2 regions of the Pediococcus acidilactici genome follow, and region 1 is predicted to be linked to the other one. Evidence: a T-box and tRNA genes for the amino acid it is inferred to sense, from the RefSeq annotation. Region 1 holds a T-box; the other holds one or more tRNA genes.
The links. The T-box of region 1 lies ahead of leuS (leucine--tRNA ligase). A T-box ahead of a tRNA ligase gene usually reads a tRNA of that ligase, here a tRNA-Leu.
Positions count from the first base shown of each region.

Region 2: it has a tRNA-Leu gene. The T-box ahead of leuS (leucine--tRNA ligase) is inferred to sense a tRNA for this amino acid. The anticodon was not compared.

Region 1 is NZ_CP066046.1:1,163,286-1,170,941, reverse strand. It holds gene I6H64_RS05820 (MDR family MFS transporter) at 1-1,059, shown strand, start outside; gene mnmM (tRNA 5-(aminomethyl)-2-thiouridylate-methyltransferase MnmM) at 1,139-1,702, opposite strand; gene I6H64_RS05810 (phosphatase PAP2 family protein) at 1,695-2,330, opposite strand; T-box leader at 2,412-2,613, shown strand; gene leuS (leucine--tRNA ligase) at 2,736-5,153, shown strand; gene I6H64_RS05800 (putative polysaccharide biosynthesis protein) at 5,410-7,092, shown strand; gene I6H64_RS05795 (pseudouridine synthase) at 7,103-7,656, shown strand, end outside.
Region 2 is NZ_CP066046.1:141,694-149,349, reverse strand. It holds gene I6H64_RS00690 (mannose/fructose/sorbose PTS transporter subunit IIA) at 4-984, opposite strand; tRNA gene I6H64_RS00685 (tRNA-Leu) at 1,449-1,534, opposite strand; gene I6H64_RS00680 (SprT family protein) at 1,606-2,058, opposite strand; gene I6H64_RS00675 (Tex family protein) at 2,055-4,229, opposite strand; gene I6H64_RS00670 (hypothetical protein) at 4,350-4,784, opposite strand; gene I6H64_RS00665 (cation-translocating P-type ATPase) at 4,786-7,455, opposite strand.

The sequences.
Region 1 (7,656 bases):
AACGGTTCTGCTTGGGGAATTGCCTCAATCATTGCTCCGCTATTAGGGGGCTTTATCGTTGATAACCTTAGTTGGCACTGGATTTTCTTTATTAACGTGCCAATTGGGATTATTACAATTATCCTAATCCAGCTTTACCTGAAAGAAGAAGTTAGCGTTCACCGCAAAAAGATCGACTATTGGGGCAGCGTATGGCTAATGTTGTCGCTATTGGGCTTAATGTACGGCTTCCAGTTGTTAGGAGAAAGCACCGCTTCTAAATTAATTTTGGGATTGTCATTTATCATCTTCGTGGTGGCTGGCGCGCTCTTTATTCGGCAGGAACGACGTGCGGAAGATCCGATTATTTTCCTTGACTTGTTCAACGACCGGACGTTTGTTATTCAAAACGTTGCGACCATGCTAGTATCGGGATTGTTGATCGGATTTGAAGTCTATTTACCAACTTGGACGCAGGGGATTTTGGGATTACCCGCTTCGTTAGCTGGATTTGCGGTAACGCCTAGCTCCGTGTTATGGATCTTTGGTTCCTTTTTAGCTGGCAAGATGCTAGTTAAACTAAAGGCTAACCAAATTTTGCGAATCAGCTTAACTATCTTAGCAATCGGAAGCTTCTTATTAGCAGTAATTCCTGCTTCGACACCGTTCGTCGCCTTCTTCTTTATCGCAGCCATTTTAGGAGTTGGGTTTGGGATTACGATTACATCGACTTTGGTAATCTCCCAGCAACTAGTTTCGAAGGATCGAATCGGGGTGGCGACCTCGTTTAATACCTTGGCAAAAACGTTGGGTCAGACCATCATGATGTCCGTATTTGGCATCATTATGAACGGCACGATCAACATGGGCATTGCCCACCATCCTCGGATTAACATGACGATGATGAATCAGGTAATTAATCCACAAACTGCTAAACAGCTACCGGCTGATTTATTACCGACGTTGCGCGACATTTTATACAGCGCGTTACACAATATCTACATTTGCGGTTTCATTTTGATTATTGTTGCAATCGTAATTAATGCGTTTAGTCGGCCGCGTACTCAAAAAAATAAATAACAAAAATGGGAAAGTCCTCCACTTCTAGCAACGATATTAAAGTTGCAGAAGGGATGCTTTCCCATTTTTATATAAAGAATTATTTTCGACGTTCAATTGCCAATAGGATTGGCGGTTGATGGACTTGGTTAATGAATTCGTAGCGTAAACAGGTAAATTGGTGTTGATCTAAATTTGCAGTAAACTCAAGCAATTTAGCTAATTCAGCGGCACCTCCGGGATGGCCGTAATAACAAACTAGAACGACCCGACCACCAACTTTTAATAGTTGCAGGCATTGTTGTACTGCCGCAATGGTAGACGCCGAATGGGTGATGATTTGCTTGTTACCACCAGGCAGGTAGCCGAGGTTAAAAACGGCACCGGAAATCGGGGTATCCACGTATTGTGCTAATTGGTCGTGACTATCTTGGATTAGTTGCACGTGTTGGTGATCAGGCAACTGCTTTTCTAACCGTGCTTCCGTCGCGGATAGGGCCGCTGCTTGGATGTCAAAACTGAACACTCGTCCTTGTGATTGTACTAAATTGGCCAAGAAAAGGGTGTCATGACCGTTGCCCATGGTTGCGTCAACAACGTGGTCACCAGGTTGTACGACCTCTGCCAACAACCGATGGCTGTACTGCATTGCGTTATCAAGCATGTTGGGATTCCTTCTTTCGATAAAATATCCAGTGGGTGGTTTGCAAGATTACCAAATCCAGTAGTAGTCCAGCCGTAACGTCGCTGGGATAGTGGACGTTTAGGTAGACGCGTGATAATCCCAGAAGGAGCATCAGGATTATGCAGGTTAAGATCCAGCTAATCCGCCATTTAGGGGAGCGGACCGTTTGGGTAGTGATGAAAATTAAACTGCCAAATAGCAGCATTGCCGCCACTGAATGCCCGCTGGGAAAACTGTACCCCCCAATCGTGATTAAACGAAAATGTGGGCGGGGACGCCGAATCCAAAGCTTAATCAGGTGGTTGATCGCGTTGCCGAGCACCACGTTTGCAAGGAAGAAGGCGGCTAAGCGGTCATATCCCCGCCATAGCAGCATTCCTAAGATCACGATGCTGATAAAAATGAAGGGCTTTGCGTTCCCCAATTGGGTATAAATTTTGACCAGCGGGGTTAGCCCCGGACTTTGCCAGCCGTGAATGATTTTTTGTAGATAACGGTCGTATGTATGTACCCAATTCCAACGGTTACTGACCGAGATAACTAAGGTCAGCAGGCCTAGCAGGGGTAACCAGTTTAAAATTAACCAACCAAACTTTTTAAATCGCATTTCATTCTCCTTTAACAATTAAGATTAATTTTACCATATCTAGTTGTAATCGTTGGTGGTTACTGTTATGATAATGCTATCTAAATATTACTGGTTAAAGAAGTAGTAGCTAAAAGTTTACTGTCAGAGAACGGATGGTTGGTGCGAATCCGGAGTAACTTTAGTGAACTCGTCTTTGTAAATCTGTCCTTGAACTTTAAGTAGGGGATGGCGTGTTCCGCGTTATGGATTTGAGTGTGCGTTAGCAAAACTAGGTGGTACCGCGGAAATTTTCGTCCTAAAGATTCTTTTTGAGAGTCTTTAGGCTTTTTTATTTTAAAAAATTCGCCAATTCATCTAGCAATGGCTACCAAACACGGTTAAATTAATCCGGAAGCAACCAGTAAATAATTAATGGAGGAAAATATGGCTTACAATCATAAAGAAATTGAACCTAAGTGGCAACGCTATTGGCAAAAACACGAGACTTTTAAAACGGTTGAAAGTGAACAAAAGCCGAAGTACTATGCTTTAGATATGTTCCCATACCCATCTGGGCAAGGACTGCACGTGGGCCATCCTGAAGGCTATACTGCTACAGATATTATGTCCCGGATGAAGCGGATGCAAGGATACAAGGTATTACATCCAATGGGGTGGGATGCCTTTGGATTACCTGCCGAACAATACGCAATGAAGACGGGGAACAACCCGAAGGACTTTACTGCGCACAATATTAAGAACTTTAAACGTCAAATCCAGTCCCTAGGTTTTTCATACGATTGGTCACGGGAAGTTAACACGACCGATCCCGAATATTACAAGTGGACCCAATGGATTTTTGAACAACTCTACAAAAAAGGGTTGGCTTACGAAAAAGAAACGTTGGTTAACTGGGCGCCCGACTTAATGGGTGGTACGGTTGTGGCTAACGAAGAAGTGGTGAACGGAAAGACTGAACGCGGTGGTTTCCCAGTTTACCGGAAGCCAATGAAACAATGGATTTTAAAAATCACTGCTTACGCAGACCGGTTGATCGATGACTTAGATTTAGTAGATTGGCCTGACAGCATTAAGGAAATGCAAAAGAATTGGATTGGTCGTTCGATTGGGGCCAGCGTTTTCTTTGATGTGGAAGATAGTGACCAAAAGATCGAAATCTTTACCACCCGTGCCGACACTTTGTATGGGGCAACGTACTTAGTTATTTCGCCAGAACATCCGCTAGTTGACCAATTGACCACCCTTGAAAGCAAGGCAGCGGTTGAAGAATACAAGCAAGCGGTCGCGACTAAGTCAGACTTGGAACGGACCGATTTGAATAAGGACAAGACCGGAGTCTTCACTGGTAGTTACGCAGTTAACCCCGTTAACGGCAAGAAAATCCCAATTTGGATTGCGGATTACGTATTGGCTTCGTACGGTACCGGAGCGGTGATGGCGGTTCCGGCTCACGACCCTCGCGATTACGAATTTGCTAAAAAGTTCAAGATTGACATTGTGCCGGTTATTGAAGGCGGCAACCTTGATGAAGAAGCTTATACTGGCGATGGCCCACACATTAATTCTGGTTTCTTAGATGGTTTAAACAAGCAAGAAGCTATTGATAAAATGTTGGATTGGTTAGAAGAACACGGAGCTGGTCATAAAAAGGTTAACTACCGGTTGCGCGACTGGGTCTTCTCTCGCCAACGTTACTGGGGCGAACCAATTCCGGTAATTCATTGGGAAGACGGCGAAACTACGCTAGTTCCTGAAGATGAACTTCCGTTACGGTTACCTGCTACGGACAATATCAAACCTTCTGGTACGGGTGAAAGTCCACTCGCTAACTTAGAGGATTGGTTGAACGTGGTTGACGAAAATGGACGGAAAGGCCGGCGGGAAACCAACACCATGCCACAATGGGCAGGGAGTTCCTGGTACTTCTTACGCTACGTGGATCCTAAGAACCAAAACAAGATTGCCGACGAAGATCTGCTCAAGGAATGGTTACCGGTAGACTTGTACGTTGGTGGTGCAGAACACGCGGTGCTTCACTTGCTATACGCGCGGTTCTGGCACAAGGTTCTTTATGATCTTGGAGTAGTGCCAACTAAGGAACCGTTCCAAAAACTAGTTAACCAAGGGATGATCTTGGGAAGCAACCACGAAAAAATGTCTAAGTCCAAAGGCAACGTAGTTAACCCGGACGACATCGTAGAACGGTTTGGTGCAGATACTCTCCGGCTCTACGAAATGTTCATGGGTCCGTTGACCGAATCCGTGGCTTGGAGTGAAGAAGGCTTGAATGGTAGTCGGAAGTGGATCGAGCGGGTTTGGCGGCTAATGATTGACGATAATAATCATTTGCGAGACCGGATCACGATGATTAACGACCACAAGTTAGACTTGATTTACAACCAAACGGTTAAGAAGGTTACGGAAGACTACGAAAACATGCGCTTTAACACTGCCATTTCGCAAATGATGGTCTTCGTTAACGAAGCATACAAGGCGGACGCATTACCAATGGTATACATGGAAGACCTTGTGAAGTTACTCTCGCCAATCATTCCACACGTTGCCGAAGAAATTTGGCAAATCATGGGTCATGACGAAACCATCACTTACGAAACTTGGCCAACTTATGATGAAAGTAAGTTAGTACAAGACACCGTGCAAGTGATTCTACAAGTTAACGGAAAAGTACGGAGTAAGGTAGAGGTTGAAAAGGACCTTGACCAAGCTGAATTAGAAAAAATTGCTTTAGCGGATGAACGCATCCAACAATGGACTGCGGAAAAAGACATCAAAAAGGTGATCGTCATCCCGAATAAGATCGTTAACATCGTTGCAAAATAAAGTTTAGTGTGAAACGAAGCTATATTCGCGACGTAGTTAAAAACTAAATTAGGGGTTAGAATTCAGGGTGGATTCTAACCCCTTTTTAGTTGAAAAGTCTTTTTAAAAAAGTCTGGCGATTAAAGAAAAACTAGTTTTCAAATCTATGATCGATTTGTATTCCTATTCAAAAGGTAATTGTCTTTGAAATTTAATTGTCGGGGGTCGCTAAGTGTATTAAAATAATGTAGATTGACTAGTGAAAGTAGGTTTTAAAATGGATAAACCATCTGAATTTGATACCGCGGAATCACAATACTTAGGCTCGCAACCGTTAAGGGAGAATAGTGGTAATTCTTCTTCCAAAGCTAAGATGCTGGAAGGGTCGGCTTGGATGACAGCGGGCAGTATTTTTTCGCGAATTTTAGGTGCGATTTATATTATCCCGTGGGTAATTTGGTTTGGAGTTTATAGTGATCAAGCAAACGCCCTGTATACCAAGGGCTATAATATCTATAGCTTCTTTTTGATCGCGGCAATTGCCGGAATCCCATCCGCAATTTCCAAACAGGTCGCCCACTATAACGCCATTAACGAGTTTGCGTTAGGTCAGCGTTTGTATAAGCGGGGGTTACTACTATCGGTAGGAACGGGGGTAGTTTGTGCGGCAATTTTGTTCTTTGGAGCACCCTTTTTAAACGACGGGGATCCAAACGTAACTACCGTGCTCCACGCCTTAGCTTGGGCCGTTTTGGTAATTCCCACGATGAGTTTAACCCGGGGATTTTTCCAGGGATACCAAGAAATGGGGCCGTCGGCGGTTTCTCAATTTATTGAGCAACTAGCGCGGGTGGCCTATATGTTGGTAACTGCGTACTTAATTATGTACAAAAACCATGGTGACTGGGTTTATGGAGTGGCCCAATCCACGTTTGCCGCCTTTATTGGTGCCTTGGGCGGTTTACTGGTGTTGATTGGGTACTTTGTTAAGTATCGCAGGCGACTAAGGTATTTATCCCAACATAGTGTGAACGGCCTGGCAATATCGACTACTAGTTTGTACAAAGAAATTATCGCGCAAGCAGTTCCGTTTATTATTATTGGTTCAGCAATCACAATTTTTCAGTTGATTGACCAATACACTTTCTTTCGGATTATGCGGTCGGTCAGTGATTATTCGGCCACCGTTTTAAATAATATGTTTGCGATTTTCGCCTTTAACGCTAACAAATTAGTAATGATTGTAATTTCGTTGGCATCTGCACTAGCGGTTACGTCAGTGCCGATTTTATCGGAAGCCAAGACCCGGGGGGACCGGGCGGAAATTAGCCGACAAGTGGCGGACTCAATTTTACTATTTGCCTTTTTGATGATTCCGTCCGCCTTAGGGATGGCAGCAGTTGCCCAACCGGCCTACACTTTGTTTTACCATCTCAGCGACGTAGGTACCGCAATTTTGCAGTTCAACTCCTACGTGGCAATCGTCTTGGGATTGTTTACGGTAATTTCTGCCGTGATGCAAGGAATTGGCGAAAACGTCCTAGCTGTGAAGTATTTTGTGGTGGGGATGCTCGTTAAATTTATTTTCCAATTTCCGATGGTAGCCATTTTCTCGGCAGTGGGTTCGCTAATTTCGACCGCAATTGGATTTGCCGTAGTTAACTGGTTAATCTTACGCCATATTAACCGTGAATACGGGTTAGATTATGATAAGATCAATGGCTTTATCGGGAAAATTATTACTTATTCTTTTGGGACCTTTTTCATTGCGTTTGTAGTGACCAACGGGTTGTATCTAGTGATGAATCCGACTAATAAGGTTCAAGCACTGATCGTGATTTTAGTGGCGGCTACGTTAGGCGGGCTCTTTTACGTAGTTTGTGTCCTTAAAAGTCGCTTAGCTGATGAAATTATCGGCGGACGTGCTGCGGGCTTACGAAGAATGCTTAAAATTAAGTAGGGGGGATCCTGTGCGAGTTGATAAGTTTTTGCACGATATGAATGTAGGTACTCGAAGTCAGATTCGGAAATTAATTAAGGAAAGGGCTGTTTTTGTTAATGACGTGGTGGCTAAATCTGGACGGGTGAAGGTTGACCCCGTGGTTGACCAAGTTCGTTTGGGAGAACAGGTGATTACTTATCAGCAGTACTTCTACTTTATGATGAATAAACCCCTTGGTGTGGTGACTGCCACGGAAGACCGCAAGCAAAAGACGGTGATGGATTTATTTAATAAAGTTGATTTTCGGAAGGATCTCTTCCCAGTAGGCCGCCTTGATAAGGATACCGAAGGGTTATTATTGATTACCAACAATGGCCCCTTAGCCCACCAACTGTTAGCGCCCGAACGGCACGTTCAAAAGACGTACGAAGCCGTGGTGACCGGCCAAATTACCGATCCGGCAGTTAAGCAGTTTGCCGACGGAATGGTTTTGAAAGACGGTACCCAATTAAAGCCGGCCGACTTGACCATCCTAAATTATTCCGCGCTGGATGAGCAAACCCTCGTTCACGTGACCTTGAA
Region 2 (7,656 bases), 1.0 Mb from region 1:
TTTTTAGTTATTTTTTTGTTTATTAAGCTCATCTTGAGCCTTCTTCATAATTGCGTCTAAATTATCCTTTGAATCAGAAGGAACCTTCCGTACGTCCATTCGAACGCCCATGTCTTCCAACTTCTTGTAAGTGTCAATATCATTTTGGTCAAACGCCAATACGGTATTTGGTTGAACTTTTCCAGCTGAATGAGCCATTGAACCAACGTTCAAAGTCTTAATTGGAACACCGCCTTCGATGGCTTTCAAAGCATCTTGAGGGGTTTCAAACAAAAGCATTGCCCGGGTACCACCGAAGTGTTTGTCGTCCTTAGCCAACTTAATCATTTGTTCGATTGGAACAACGTGGGCTTTAACGCCTGCTGGAGCAGCTTGTTTAATCATTGATGAACGTAACTTGTCTTTAGCAACGTTATCAGAAACAACGATGATCCGATCCGGGTTAGTAGTCTTCGTCCATGAAGTAGCAACTTGACCATGAAGTAAACGAGTATCGATTCGTGCTAACACGTAATCAAAGTGACCTGGTTTACCAGTATTAACTGGTGCAGCTGCTTCAGCAGCCTTTGGAGCTTCCTTAGGTTGAAGTTCTTCAGGACGAACCTTAACCCCTTCTTTTGCTGTGTCAATGATGTGTGCAGCAATTTCTTGTGCTGATTCCATCGATAGACGAGAAGCATATGCTTCAATTAACATTGGCAAGTTCAAACCAGCAACGATTGCCCATTTGTCCTTATGTTCTTCAAACAAGTTGTTAACTTGATTGAATGGAGTGCCTCCCCATAGGTCGACTAAGAATAATACTTGGTCTTGGTTACTAAAAGAAGCAATTGCTTCTTGAAGTTTTGCTCTGAGATCGTCAGGGCCTTCGCTAGGCATTAAGGTTACGGCCTTAACGTCTTCTTGTTCACCGAAGATCATTGAACCGGATTGCAAAATGCCTTTGGCGAATTCACCATGACTAGCAATGATAATTCCTACCATTTGTCTGTATACCTCCCATTTTCTATTTGTTACAGTTGAAAAAAATAAAATAAGTTCTAAACCTGCAACTAGTTAAAATAAATTCTTGACAGCCTTTTCAATCCCAAAACTTCTTAACCATCCCAAAAGCGTTTTCACAACGCCCCAAAAAAGTTAATTTTGTAATAAAATTGTGGCCAGCTGTCGATCTACCGCCACCGAATGGTAATCAGTAGGACCAACATACCGCTAACACAGTATGTTTAGCTTCCACTGAGTATATAAGCAAATACCGTGCCAAAATACACTAAGCTTAACGTAAGCGAATTCAAGCATTTTTGTTAATACACTATTTTGATACACTATACTGTATCACTTAGTGTATCAAGTGTATTATTAACTCCCCGGAAATCTGGTCATTTTTTGACAAAAAAAGAGCTGTGATCCAAGTTAAGTTGAATCACAGCTCTTTAACCGAAGAGTAATGCGGCCAAGAGGGTTCGAACCTCCACCCGAGTAAATTCGGACAGGATCCTTAATCCTGCGCGTCTGCCAATTCCGCCATGGCCGCAAAAAACCTTACTAGATAATAATAGCAAAACCACCATTAGCTAGCAAGTGTTTTTTATAAAAATATTTTTATTAGTGTTTTAACCCCAAGCGACCCCCGCAACGTCCACAAACGTAGCGTCGCACGTTGATGCGGCGTTGACGATGGTAAAGCTGATCACATTTTTTACACTGGTATACTAATCGCCCCGATGTAGTAGTCCGGCGCTTAGACGTCACCGGTGCGTAGCGTAAACCACCGGTCCGCTGCAGCAACTCCTTAAAATGCGGGTTGCGGTGATCTGGTTTTTCATGATGCACGTGCAACCAGTAGTGGACTAGTTCGTGTTTAATTACGCCTACTAAGGTTTCTTCGTCAAACTCGCTTAGCATAAGCGGGTTGATTTCAATGTGATGGTCCCCTAAAAAATAGCGACCGCCCGTCGTTCTTAAGCGGCGGTTAAACCGCGCTTCGTAAGGATAAGCTTGGTTAAAGAATTGTTTAGCCAGTCGACGCGTTAACTGAGTTAGCTCTAAGTCAGTCATTGTTCCTCAGCCGGAATCATGGTGAGCTGGATCCGATTTCGCTTGGTATCCACGCTTTCCACCCAAACGGTAACGATGTCCCCCACCGCCACTACGTCACTAGGATGTTTGACAAAGCCTTTTTTTAGCTTAGAAATGTGTACCAAACCGTCTTGTTTAACGCCGATATCGACAAACGCGCCAAAATCGATGACGTTCCGGACGGTGCCTTGCAGTTGCATCCCTGGTTGGAGGTCCTCTAAAGTTAAGACGTCGGAGCGTAATAATGGTGCAGGCATTTCATCCCGCAAATCCCGCCCCGGTTTTTGCAATTCTTCGAGAATGTCGTGAAGCGTTTCTTCTCCGACCTGCAGCTGAGCTGCCAATTGTGCGACCTTAACCTGTTGCAACGTTTGGTTAAAAGCGGGGGTTCCTAAGTCATGCAGGTTTAATCCCAGCTCCTTCATTAGGGCTTTAACCACCGGGTAACTTTCTGGATGAATTCCCGTATTATCAAGCTCATCGTCTCCATCCACAATTCGTAAAAATCCAATCGACTGTTCGTATGCTTTAGGCCCTAGTCGCGGCACTGATTTAATTGCTTGGCGAGTTCGGTAGCTTCCGTTGACTTCCCGAAACTTAACGATGTTTTGCGCCGTCGTTTTAGTTAGCCCCGAAATGTGGGTCAGTAGCTCTGGACTGGCGGTATTTAAATTGACCCCCACCTGGTTAACCGCGGTTTCCACCACGTGGTCCAACTGTTCCCGCAAATCTTTTTGGGCAACGTCGTGTTGGTATTGGCCGACTCCCACCGCTTGGGGATCGATTTTGATCAACTCTGCTAACGGATCTTGTAAACGCCGGCCAATGCTAATTGCGCTACGCTCTTCCACTTGTAAATCAGGAAACGCTGCCCGAGCAGCCGGACTAGCTGAGTATACGGAAGCTCCGGCCTCGTTGACGATCACGTAGTAAACTGGTCGCGCAATTGTTTTGATGACTTGAGCCACAAATTCTTCGGATTCCCGGCTAGCGGTCCCGTTTCCAATCGCAATCATTTCCACATGGTATTTTCCAATGAAGTCCTTTAATTGCTTAGCAGCCGCGGCTCGCTTTGCTTGAGGAGCCGGACGGTGCGGATAAATCACCAGTTTATCTAAGAACTTCCCGTTTTCATCAATTACGGCTAGTTTACAACCGGTACGGTAAGCAGGGTCAAAACCGAGGACCACTTTGCCCTTGAGCGGTGCTTGCATCAGCAAATGGTATAAATTTTCTCCAAAAACTTTAATTGCGCGTTGCTCCGCCATGGAAGTCAATTCCGCACGCATTTCTCGTTCAATTGCTGGCCCAATAAACCGTTTATAGGCGTCCCGATAGGCTGCTTGTACCAGCGCCACCGCCGGCCCCCGATGCTTTTGTACCAAACGAAAGTTTAAATAGCGCTCAATGCCCGCTTCTTCCACCGCAACCTTAGCCCGGAGGACCTTTTCCTTTTCTCCCCGGTTAATTGCCAACACTTGGTGAGCTGCTAACTGAGCAAGTGGCGCTTGGAAATCATAGTAAATCGCGTAAACGCCGTTTTCATCTAGTTCCTTGCCCTGCCGTTTAACTTCGCTAACTAACGCGCCATTATGCTGGGTGTATTTACGAATCCACGCCCGGATTTCCGCCTGTTCGCCAAAGGCTTCGGCCAAAATTTCGTGAACCCCGGACTCTACGTCTTCGATAGTATTTAACTTCACTTCGGGATTAACGGCAGCCGCCAAGCGTTCTCGTAGTCCTTGTTGGGGGAAAGTTAAAACCCACGCCGCTAACGGTTCTAGTCCCGCTTCTTTGGCAATCGTCGCTTTTGTGCGCCGCTTTTGCTTGTACGGCAAATATAAATCTTCCACCGCAGTTAAGGTGGTTGCCTGCTTGATTTGCTGTTTTAATCCAGTAGTTAATTTGCCTTGTTCTTCAATCTGCTTTAAAACTTCTGTCTTCCGCTTTTCTAACGTTTCCGTTTGGTGGTACGCCGCCTGGATTTCGCGAATTTGTACTTCGTCAAGACTGTGGGTGCGTTCCTTACGATAGCGTGCAATGAACGGCACCGTATTTCCCTCATCGAGCATCTCCAACGTCGCGCGAATTTGTTGCGGTCGGTAAGCGGTCAATTGTTTTTCCACTAAAGCTAAAATCTCTGCTTCCAAATTTAAACCCCACTTTGTTAAAACTTTTTGTACAAGATAAGAGGCTAGGAAATTTTTCCCAGCCTCCTTTTAAACCTCTCCGATTCCACTAACTAAATGGTCAGCGTGAGAAGTAATGATCTATCCCATCAAACTGCTCATAATTTTAGTCAACGCTTTGGTCATTTGGCCCATTGCAGCTTCCTGGGCATGTTCGGACTCTTGAAAGGCTACCTCATCCAGCTTTTTGGTTTGGTCATCTACTGCATCAACCATTTTTTGGCATTGATTAGCATATTCCCTTAGGTAACGTTTCAATAACTGATGTTTACCAATTAATTTAGCTGGCACCTTAGCATTCCAGACCATCTTTTCTAGCGCCCGGTACTGGTCGGTTGCCACTTGAAATTGTTTTTTAATTTCTTTTAACCGGCTTTGATCCATTTCGTCCACCGTACCTAATTGACCCGCCTTCTTTAATTCTTGAAAAAACGGATCCACGCTAGAACCAATTTCTTCTAATTTCTCAGTCAATCTTGAAATGGTGTTCGCGTACGCTTGAATACTTACCTTCATCTTAATTTCCTCGTGATTTCTTTAAAGTTCGTTGAATTAATTTTACCACTTCTACGATTACAATCATCGATAAAGATGCTCCAATTACGATTAACCACTGGTGTAAGTTTAGGTGGCTAACGTGGAAAAGGTCGTTAAAGCCCGGCACCACAATCGTAATTGCTAATAAAGCAAACGCGATGAGGATCGCCCAATTAAAGAATTTATTTTTCCAAGTGGTTGCTTGGAAAATTGATCCGTGAATCGACTTCGAATTAAAGGCGTGGAAAAGCTGGATTAAACCTAACGTTGCAAAGGCCATGGTTAAGGCATCGGCATGAATCTGTGCGCTCCCGGAATGGTCAGGGAAAGCTAACGCCATTGCGTAAACAAATAGGGTGATGGCCCCTTCCAAAATTCCCTGGTAGATTACGTTACCCGCGACGCCTCCCGATAAGAAGCTAGATTTTTTATCACGTGGTGGCTGTTGCATCACGTTTTTTTCTGCAGGTTCAAGTCCCAAGGCAATGGCAGGCAAAGTGTCGGTCACCAAGTTTATCCACAGGATGTGCACCGGTGCCAAAATTTGCCAGCCCATCATCGTCATCACGAAAAGGGTTAAAACTTCCCCAAGGTTAGCTGATAAGAGGTACTGAATCGCCTTTTGAATGTTGGCAAATACTTTACGTCCTTCTTCAACCGCGTCCACGATGGTAGCAAAGTTATCGTCGGCCAGCACCATGTCACTAGCACCCTTAGAAACTTCGGTTCCGGTAATTCCCATTGCCACTCCAATATCCGCTTGTTTTAAGGAGGGGGCGTCATTTACACCGTCCCCGGTCATCGCCACCACTTTCCCCTTCTTTTGCCAAGCGTCGACAATCCGGACCTTATGTTCAGGAGCCACCCGGGCGTAAACTCGGTAATTTGCTACGTGATCCGCTAGTTGTTCATCAGTTTGCTGATCGAGTTCTGCACCAGTCACCACCGCCGTGTCCACTTCGGCATCGGTAATCATCCCTAGTCGTTTAGCAATTGCTCCCGCAGTATCGCGGTGGTCACCAGTAATCATCAGGGTTTGAATACCCGCGTCGTGGGCTTCTTGAATGGCTTGTGCCACTTCGGGCCGTTCCGGGTCAATCATCCCTACTAATCCCGCAAAAATCAAGTCGTTTTCCACTACCGCACTAGTCAGCTCTTCAGGAACCGCATCAACGATCCGGTACGCAAAGCCCAAGACTCGGATTGCTTGCAACGCTAAATCATGGTTCACGGCCTGAATCCGGCGTTCTTCAGCCTCGTCCATTGGTAATTCGGCACCTGGCATTACGTACTTGGTAGTTCGTTTCAAAAGTTCATCTGGTGCTCCCTTAACGGTAATCAAATACTTCCCGTCCGGTAACGCATTGACCGTGGACATTAGCTTTCGTTCCGAATCAAACGGTACTTCAGCGACCCGTTGGTACTGGTCAATTACCGCAGCACTAGAGTATCCCCGTTGGTCATTAAACGCAATCAAGGCCGTTTCGGTAGGATCCCCCACCAACTCCTCGTCAATTTTTTTCGTGTCGTTGTTTAAAATCATCAGGTCAAATAACTTGGATTGAAAATCAGGAGTGACCGCTGCGGCATCCATTAGCTGGTTATCCACAAAAAGTTTTTCAACCGTCATTTTATTTTGGGTAAGGGTTCCCGTTTTATCCGAAGCAATGATTTGCGTACTCCCTAAGGTTTCCACCGCCGGGAGTTTTCGAATAATTGCGTGACGTTTAACCATCCGCTGGGTTCCCAAGGCTAGGGTAATCGTAACGATTGCCGGTAAACCTTCCGGGATGGCCGCCACCGCAAGCGAAATTGCGGTTAACAACATGTCGATTAAGCTTTCTTGGCCCCGTAACATACCGACCGCAAACACCACCACCGCAATGGCCAAAATTAACCAAGTCAACGTTTTACTTAGCTTGGTTAAATTACGTTGTAAAGGAGTAATGGTTTCATCAGCGTCGTTAATTAACCGGGCAATTTTCCCTACTTCGGTCGCCATTCCCGTATGAATGACAATTCCCTTTCCGCGACCAAAAGTAACGTTACTATTCATAAAGGCGAGGTTGGTGCGGTCGCCTAGGGGAAGCTGTTCGTCATCTAGGGCCGCCGTTTGTTTATTCACCGGGACCGATTCCCCCGTTAACGCCGACTCTTCAATTTGCATCGACGCTGACTCTACCAGCCGTAAATCGGCCGGCACCACGTCTCCAGCTTCTAAAATGACCACGTCTCCTGGCACCAATTCGGTACTCTGGATTTGCTGAATTTGGCCGTCCCGTTCGACCTTGGCTTGCGGAGCTGCCAAACTTTTTAATGCATCAATAGCTTCTTCTGCCTTAGATTCCTGAAAAACGCCAAAGATTGCGTTTAACACCACCACCAGCAAGATAATCAAGGCGTCGACTCCTTCGCCCACAAACACTGAGATTAAGGCGGCCACGAGCAGCACAATGATCATCAAATCTTTAAACTGGGCCAAAAACTTTTGTAACAAAGTCGTTTTACCCTTAGTTGCTAGTTCATTATGGCCATATTTTTCCAACCGTCGTTGTGCTTCGGCAGTCGTGAGCCCAGCTAACCGGGTATCTTGCTTAGCAGCGGTATCTTCAACGGTCCGCTGCCAATCCTTTAACTTACTTGCCTTCATTCTCTTTCCTCCATTTAATTGGGATCTTAAAGTTTAAAAAAAAGACCCATGTGCGTCGAAAACTACTTCTCGACACACATGAGTCTCACTAATTTAAGGTAATACCAGATTTTTTCTTGCTGATGACATTACCACAGCTAAGCTGCAAGTTACTCCCTCATGTTTAAACATATTATACCGGAAATTAATTTTCCTTTACAA